Regions from separate parts of the Thermanaerothrix solaris genome, predicted to be linked through region 1. Evidence: predicted binding sites of a transcription regulator. Region 1 holds the regulator's gene; the other holds the start of a gene.

What was found. Region 1 encodes LexA, which represses DNA repair genes until DNA is damaged. Its sites were predicted from a motif close to ACNGAACANNTGTTCNGT; they were not measured.
Region 2: recA (recombinase RecA) is a predicted target of LexA. The motif match lies at 2,413-2,430, and genes of this name have one in related genera.

Annotation. Positions count from the first base shown of each region.
Region 1 covers NZ_JAUHMF010000001.1:1,517,251-1,521,619, reverse strand. Annotated here, with positions in the region: gene greA (transcription elongation factor GreA) at 1-59, shown strand, start outside; gene lysS (lysine--tRNA ligase) at 153-1,670, shown strand; gene lexA (transcriptional repressor LexA) at 1,822-2,535, shown strand; gene QYE77_RS06980 (hypothetical protein) at 2,544-2,900, opposite strand; gene QYE77_RS06975 (extracellular solute-binding protein) at 2,910-4,202, opposite strand; gene QYE77_RS06970 (M42 family metallopeptidase) at 4,238-4,369, opposite strand, start outside.
Region 2 covers NZ_JAUHMF010000001.1:276,104-280,472, reverse strand. Annotated here, with positions in the region: gene QYE77_RS01345 (flippase activity-associated protein Agl23) at 1-1,004, opposite strand, end outside; gene QYE77_RS01340 (protein-tyrosine phosphatase family protein) at 1,121-1,654, shown strand; gene QYE77_RS01335 (GNAT family N-acetyltransferase) at 1,669-2,085, shown strand; tRNA gene QYE77_RS01330 (tRNA-Pro) at 2,258-2,332, opposite strand; gene recA (recombinase RecA) at 2,565-3,608, shown strand; gene QYE77_RS01320 (NBR1-Ig-like domain-containing protein) at 3,637-4,179, shown strand; gene ahcY (adenosylhomocysteinase) at 4,243-4,369, opposite strand, start outside.

The sequences.
Region 1 (4,369 bases):
TCGTACAGGTGGATGCGCCGGCGGGTTCGCTGACTTTCCGAATCCTCAAGGTGGAATGAAGCATGGGGTAGCCAGAGCGCCCCGCCCGTAGCGCAAAAAAAAGAAGGGCGGGGCTTTTTTATGAGCAAATTCTTTTGGTTTGAGGGTTGACGATGGAATTATCTGAACTAGAAAAAATACGTTTGAAAAAAGTCTTTGAACTGCGCGCGAATGGGATTGAGCCCTATCCAACGCGTGCCAATCCCACCCATTCATCACAGGAGGCCATTGCGGCCTTCGAGGCGGCGGAGAAGCAAGCCGATCCGGCGCCAGTGGAAGTGACACTGGCCGGGCGTCTGCGTGCTATCCGTCCCATGGGCAAGGTGGTTTTTGCCCACATTGAAGATGGCGCGGGGCGAATCCAGCTCTTCTTTCGCGTCAATGAACTGGGCGAGGAAAAGATCCGGCATTTCACCGATTATTATGATTTGGGGGATTTTATCGAAGCCAGTGGGGTGATGTTCCGTACCCGCACCGGTGAGGTCACGCTCCACGTACACCATTTTCGAATGCTGGCAAAGGCCATCTCACCTTTGCCGGCAGCGAAGGACGAAGTTGTGGATGGTCAGGTCATCCGCCATGCCACATTGAGCGATCCCGAATTGCGTTACCGTCAACGCTACGCTGATTTGGCGGTCAACCCTGATGTGCGGGAAATTTTCCGCAAACGCGCGGCTATTGTGCGCGCCTTACGCGAGTTTCTGGATCAGCGCGGTTTTCTGGAGGTCGAGACCCCGATTTTACAACCCATCTACGGTGGAGCGGCGGCGCGTCCTTTTGTGACCTACCACAATCAACTTAAACAGCAACTGTATCTGCGCATCTCGTTTGAACTCTACCTCAAACGTTTGCTAGTCGGGGGGTACGAACGGGTGTATGAGATTGGGCGTGACTTTCGCAACGAAGGGGTTTCCTTCAAACACAACCCTGAATTCACACAACTCGAATTTTACATGGCTTATGCCGACTACCTCAAGGTGATGACCCTCGCCGAGGAGATGCTGGCTTATGTGTGCGATCGTGTTCTTGGCACACGTCAGGTGACCTTCAACGGTCATGTGATTGATTTCAATCCCCCCTGGCGGCGCATCTCGCTCCGTGAGGCGTTGATCGAAGCGGTGGGGATTGACATTGCTCAACACCCCACGACCGAGAGCCTGGCTGATGCCATGCGCCAGAAGGGTTTGGCCGTGAAACCCAACGCACCTCGCGGCAAGTTGATCGAGGGTATGTTGGGTGATTTCGTCGAGCCCAATCTGATTCAACCCACCTTTGTATATGACTACCCGCGTGATATTTCGCCCTTGGCCAAGAACAAACCCGATGATCCCAATACGGTTGAGCGGTTTGAGGGGTATGTGGGGGGCATGGAACTTTGCAATGCCTTTACGGAATTAAATGACCCGTTGGAACAGGAAAAGCGCTTCCTCGAAATGGGCCGCACCTACGAAGCCGAGGATGAAGATCGCCATCCCATGGATGAAGATTATCTGCGGGCAATGGCCTACGGCATGCCCCCGAATGGGGGATTTGGGATGGGGATTGATCGCCTGGTCATGCTTTTGACCGACCGGCGCTCGATTCGCGAGGTGATTCTCTTCCCCCACCTGCGTGAGCGCGAGGAAGAATGAGAACATGTTTGAAGGTGGGGTGGCGTGTTATTGCCACCCCACCCAATCTTAAAAAATGTCAAAGTGCTTGACATAGAACATTCGTTCCTCTATAATAGGGCTAAATAAAGTAGAACAGGCGATCAATATTTGCGCCCAAGGAGGAAGGGCCATGGTCAGACCCAGAAACGGGCTCAGCGAACGGCATAAGCGCATTTTGCAATTTATCGTGGAATATCAGCGCCAAAATGGTTTTTCACCCTCCATTCGAGAAATCGGCGATGCCATAGGCGTGGATTCCACCTCGCTGGTCAATTATTATCTCAACCAACTCGAAACGCTGAAATTCATCCAACGCGAAAGGTCTATTTCGCGCGGAATTCGCGTGTTACGGACCTTACCCGGGGAAGGGGATGGCCGGCGAACGCTCTCCTTACCATCGTGGCGGGATGATTTTCTGGCCTTTCCGCTCATTGGGCGCATTGCAGCCGGTTCACCTTTACCAGCCGTACCCCAGGATATCACCGAAGATTATGAAATGGTTCACGTCGCCACCACCGATTTTCCGGCCCGGGTGCCACGCGAAAACGTTTATGCGTTGGAAGTTCAGGGCGATTCCATGATTGATGCTCTGATCTATGACCGTGATATTGTCTTGATTGAATATGCCCAGGATGCCAATAAAGGCGATATGGTGGCGGTGTGGTTTGACGATACCAACGAAACGACGTTGAAATACTATGAACCCGAATATGACCGTTACGGTCGGTTACGCAGTATCACCCTGCGCCCGGCCAATCCGACTATGCAGCCGATCAAAGTCGAAAATCGCCCCATTCGCATTCAGGGCAAAGTGGTGATGGTGATTCGCAAATATCGCCAGTGAACCCCAACTTAAAGTTCAGGCGGTGGGGGGTCATCGCGATCATCTCGGCGGCGTAGAATAACACTCAACGTGCCTCCGATCACAATGAGCACCAGGATGGCGCTTCCCAAGATAATGCCGTTCGTTTGGGTAGCATTTTCTAATAATTCCGCCGGCAGAGGGGTGGCGATAGGTTCGCCCTGATCTTCCGTGATTACCACTGGTGTTGGGGTCGCCACAAGTGTGGGGGTAAGGGTAATGGTCAGGGAAGAGGATGATTGAGGGCTTTTCCAAGCCTGCGCCCCAATGAGAAAGGCGAGGATGAGGAGGATATAACTGCCAAAACGCAGATGGGGATATAAGGAACGCAAAGTTTGACGGTTCATCATCCGGTTTTAGGGTCGGCGAAGTTGTTCCACGGCAGCGCTGGCCGCGGAGAGGGGGTCAGTTTGTTGTTTGAGCACTTGTTGGGTGGCAAAGGAAAGCACCGGGCGTAGGCTATCCAAGACCGGATTGGGGGGTAAAATGTGCGCGCTTAGAATAATCTGGCTGAGTGCATCGCGCAGATTGGCATCGTTCCAGGCGTTGAGGACACTTAACCGCGTGGGCAGGTAGCCTGCGGCCTGGGTCCAGGTTGCCAGAAACTCTGAAGTGCTCAAATAAGCCGCCAGGCGGGTGCTGAGAACACGCCGTTGGGGATCAGGATCGGAAATTGCCCATACCCAGCCGTTGGCGAGGGTATAGGCGTTGCCGTTGAGGGCGGGGATGGGATGGATGACCGCATCGGTAGGCAAATCGGTGAGGTAATTGGAACTCCAGGTTAATGCTCCGTCAGCGCGGCGTTCGAGAAACGTCTGCCAGACCTGACCATCGCTTTGCAGGGTCGTCACCCAGTTAGGAAATACCCCACGTCGTCCACCTTCTGCGTACAACGTAAAAACTTCGACCAGGGCTTCCTGCTCCAAAGTGGGTAAGCCTTGGCCGTTTTGTACCTTCCCCCCGGCGCCGAGATAAAGCACCAGGGTGGTCAGGGCGTCGTTGCCAGCAAAGGCAATAGCACGTCCGCGAACAAGCAGATCTTCCCATGAGGTGGGTGGAGAGCCCAGCGCTGCAGGGCGGTACACCAGAGCATAAGCGTCACCGGCAAAGGGTAATCCAAAAAGGCGCTCCTGGATGGTGCCAAGACTGCGGGCGTAACCCAACCAATCCTGATCTAACCCTTGGGGAAAGGCATCATCAAGGGGGTAGATTAATCCTTTCAACGCGGCATTTTCTAGGTCAGCGCGGCTGAGAGCCACGACGCCGGGCACGGCGGCGGGGGCAGCGGCGGAGGCAGCGGCTAGCGAATCCAGCAATCCGCCCGGCCCGCTACTGGTTTTCACACGCACTTTGACGATCACGCCTGGGTTTTCGCTCATAAATTGAAGCAGGCGCTGTTGCAGCAGTTGCGCTGCAGGTGTTTCGTTGGCAGGATCAAATTGAGGTGGAAGCCACAGCGTGATGACCGCCGGGGCAGTGGCTGCTGGCGTAGCGGTTGGGTTGGGTGCCTCAGTGTGAGTTGGTGCTACGGGTGGTGATGGGGTAGGACTGGCACCGGACGGATTAAGAAACGCCCAAGGAAGCTCTTGGCAGGCAGCCAGTACCCACCCCATCATGCCGATGATCAACCAGGACAGCCAGCGCCGCATTGCGCACCCAACCTCTATGTATTGCCTGAAAAGGTTCAACTCAAGGAAATTGGGTTGGAAAGCAAGGCAACTAACAATGCTACCGCGTTTTGGACATCGTCGTAATCCACCATCTCGGAGGGAGAGTGAATATAGCGGCAGGGGATAGAGAGACAGCCTGAGGGCAC
Region 2 (4,369 bases), 1.2 Mb from region 1:
AGGGGATTCCAATTTTGCCCTAAAAGTACCCCAAAAATCTTGACCGGAAAGGCCGTCAATTGAGGCAAAATCAACGTACCGATCAAGAGAAGCATATCCAGGCTTCGTTCTTGCTTCAAAAATTCCCATCCCACCTCGCGCAGCAAAATAACTCCGGCCATACCCCCTAAAACCACCGCCACTACCGCTAAACCGGCTTCGATGATCTGAAGCGGGTTTACCCCACCCGCCTCTGCTGGCACACCAGAACGATTCGCAATGGCATTCCACCCGGCTAAAACGATTGCCAGAACGAGGACAAACAAAGCCCCGGCTAGAGCCAAATTAAACAAAAAGTGTTTGCGTGCTTCCGGCCAGGGGAAGCGTACACTTCTTAACATGAATAGGATTGCCAAGAAGAGAAGCAATTGGGCGGTATAAATAAAGGCTGTTTCTTTGGTCGCAAACTGTAACGCAGTTACTACAGTTAAAATGTATAGCCAACGTCTTTCCCCGGCTTCCAGGTATTTTAAAACCGCAAGTAAGGTGACACCCCCCCAAAAGGCAACAAACGCCTCATTGCGCGTGTAACGGCCATAAAAAAGCATATAAGGGGAGATCAGAAAGAGAACCCCTGCAATGATGGCACCATTTCGTCCGAGATAACGTCGGAACCCCAATATCACCGTCATAATGGTTGCCACGCTAAAAAGGGCCGCCGGTATACGGGACGTAAAATCATTATCTCCAAACAAGAAATAGGAAAGAGCAACGACATGAAACTGAAAAGGCCCATGGGTAATCGGATCATGCCGATACCCCCTCCCCATGTAGAGTTCCCAAGAAGGGACAACGTGATTAACCTCATCATGACTCATCACCCGGTCACCCAGATGGTAAAAACGTGTGAAGAGAGCCAAACCCAGAATTACAATTATTAGAAGCGTCTCCCAACGGATTTTGGGGAAGGCTTTCCATACCGGCCGGTCTAACCAGTGAACATTGTCAGTAGGTTGAGCGTTCATCTTTGTGCGATCCTCAGATTGCAGGTTTGAGGTAGAATTCCAAAGTAGGTCTACATATGGCTGCCCAAACTAGCGAAATTATACTCTCATCTACTTCCTAAATCCCACCTATCCCGATGACCACTCACTTTCTATTCACGCCTTTTCTACCTGACGCCTATTGGGTTATCCCTGATAAGTTTCTCGCCGGTGAATATCCGGGTGACCTAGATCTCAATCGCGCGCAGCAACGCCTAATTGCCTTGTTGGATATAGGGATTCGGGAATTCATAGACCTGACCTGGGAGGGTGAGCTCGAGCCTTATCATAATCTGCTTTATCAAGAAGCCAAGAAGAGAAACTTTGAAGTAGGCTACACTCGCTATCCAATCCCTGACCTCGGTATACCTACCCGAGTTACAATGCGAGCAATTCTTGATCATATAGACCATGTGATCTCAAACGGAAAAAGGCTATACGTACACTGCTGGGGCGGGGTTGGTCGCACCGGAACCGTGGTGGGCTGTTACCTGGTACGCCATGGCCTTAGCGGACCTGCAGCCCTCGAACGTTTGCAAATCCTTCGCCGAGAAACCGCAAAGTGGTGGCGTTCTTCACCAGAAACTGATGAGCAACGGGCGATGATACTCTCATGGCAAATTGGGGAATAAATAGGAAAACGCTCATGATCTCCATTCTCCCATTCCAACCAGAAGATTGCGAAGAAGCTATCGCATTGTGGAAAACGAGTCCTGGGGTTGGCTTAAGTCATACCGACACCCCCCAATCCTTAGCCCATTTTCTAGAACGCAATCCAGGCCTGAATTGGATTGCGAAAGACAAAAGTAAAGTTGTAGGTACATTGCTATGTGGTTTCGATGGACGGCGCGCTTATTTGTATCATGTAGCGGTCCATCCCGAATATCGCCGTCAAGGCATTGGCTCAGCCTTAGTAACCCGTTGTCTAGATGCCCTAAAAAATATGGGGGTCGAGAAAGCCCATCTTTTCGTCTATACGGACAACACTGATGGGATTGCATTCTGGACATCCCTCGGCTGGTATCCCCGCAATGAACTTCTCATCATGTCTTACAATCTCTAAACCTGACATTCAACAATCCACTCCATTGCAACCCCAAAAAGGTTGAATAGGTTAATCTCGTTTGAGAACCAACCCATTCACCTAGTGGTTCCTCACCTCAAGCACCCAAAAACAAATCCCCTGCCGGGTGATTCAAGCAGGGGCTACGTCATATTGGTTCATACCTTTTCAGTCGGGGCGCCCGGATTTGAACCGGGGACCTCTGCGACCCGAACGCAGCGCTCTAGCCGGGCTGAGCCACGCCCCGTGGATTGATTATGATTATACCGCAAATACTCTAAACCGCAACCTTTTTCCCTCGTTTTTGGGTAAATAGATTCACCACTAATCGAACATAAGTGCTATAATGTAAGCAACCCTGTTTAGGCGAGTACGCTTATAATTATTCCATCCATTGTGAGAGGAGATATATTGATATGCCGCGCAAACCTGTTCCCCCCGCTCAGCCCCTTCCCAGTCACTCTGACTCCAATCCGGGTATGGACGAGGCTAAACGTGCCGTTTTGGATAAGGCATTGAGCGAGATTATTAAGCGCTATGGAGACGGCGCTATTATGCGCATGGGTGAAGCCCAGCACTTAACCGTGGAAGTCATCCCAACGGGCTCCCTGTCACTTGATATCGCATTGGGTGTGGGAGGAATCCCACGCGGGCGGATCACTGAAATCTTTGGCCCTGAAGCCTCGGGAAAGACGACCTTATGCCTGCATCTGGTCGCCGAAACCCAACGTATGGGCGGCACAGCGGCTTACATTGACATGGAACATGCGCTAGATCCCAGTTATGCCGCACGGGTGGGTGTCAATATTGAGGATCTGCTCATTTCACAGCCCGATACTGGCGAGCAGGCATTGGAAATTGCTGAAACACTGGTGCGCTCCGGTGCAGTAGACCTGGTCGTCATTGACTCAGTAGCCGCTTTGGTTCCCCGCTCCGAAATTGAAGGGGATATGGGCGATGCGACCATGGGAATGCAAGCCCGCCTTATGTCCCAGGCACTGCGTAAACTTTCTGGCGCCATTAACCAAACAAAAACGGCGGTGGTGTTTACCAATCAGTTGCGCCAAAAAATCGGCGTTATGTTCGGCAATCCTGAAACCACTCCTGGAGGGTTAGCCCTGAAATTCTATGCGTCAGTGCGCTTAGATATCCGCCGCATCCAATCCATTAAAGTTGGCGCCGAGGTAATCGGCAACCGTGTCCGCGCTCGTGTCGTTAAAAACAAAGTGGCGCCACCTTTCCGAACCGCCGAGTTCGACATCATGTACAACGAGGGTATCTCCAAGTTTGGTGATATTCTTGATTTGGCTACTGAATACGGCATTATCCAGAAACGCGGTGCCTTTTATTCCTACGGCGACATGCGCATCGGTCAAGGACGTGAGAACGCCAAAGAATTCTTACGCCAAAATAGCGAATTATGCCAAGAGATCGAGATCGCCATCCGTCAACGGGCTCTGAGCGGTGAGATTCCACTATCTTTGGCAGGCGGGGCCGAGGAAGCTGACCTTGAGGAATTGTGAACACTAACAGTCATCCGAGACGGTTTCGATGCCCAACCTCCACCGGCTCTACCTGTTGTTAGCCCTCCTGGGCGGGATTCTAACAGGTTGCAAAAACCTTGCACCGCAACGTTCCGTCGTTGATTATTCTCTCTCAACCCCATTCATTCCGCCCATCATTCCGACCAATCCAGCCCAATTGAACAATCCCGCTATCGAGCCAACACCAACAAGTCAATGCGAAAACAATCTCTCATTTATCAGCGATCTTACCATCCCTGATGGATCACAAGTCCCAGCCAATGCCATCATTGATAAAAGATGGGAAGTCATCAATAGCGGGACCTGTGATTGGGATCACCGCTACCATTTGCGTCTAATTGCTGGCTCCCTTCTAGGCGCGAACGCTTCTGAACAACCGCTTTTTCCCGCCCGCAGTGGTGGCCGTGCCGTATTGCGGATTTTCTTTCAGGCCCCATCCGAAGAAGGACGCTATCGTAGTGCCTGGCAGGCGTTTGATCCTAACGACCTTCCTTTCGGTGATCCTATTTTCATTGACATTGAGGTCGTTTCCGCACCTCCAACACCATAATAAAAAGCCTCTGCACTTAAATTACATAAGTGCAGAGGCTTTTTTTCGTTTCAGAGGATTGAATTAGGTTCCTTCCTCCCATGAACTCAAATAGGCTATTTGTTGTGGTGTCAATGTATCAATTTCAACTCCCATAGCCGCCAGTTTTAGTCGAGCGATTTCACGATCAATTTCTTCAGGCACGCTATAC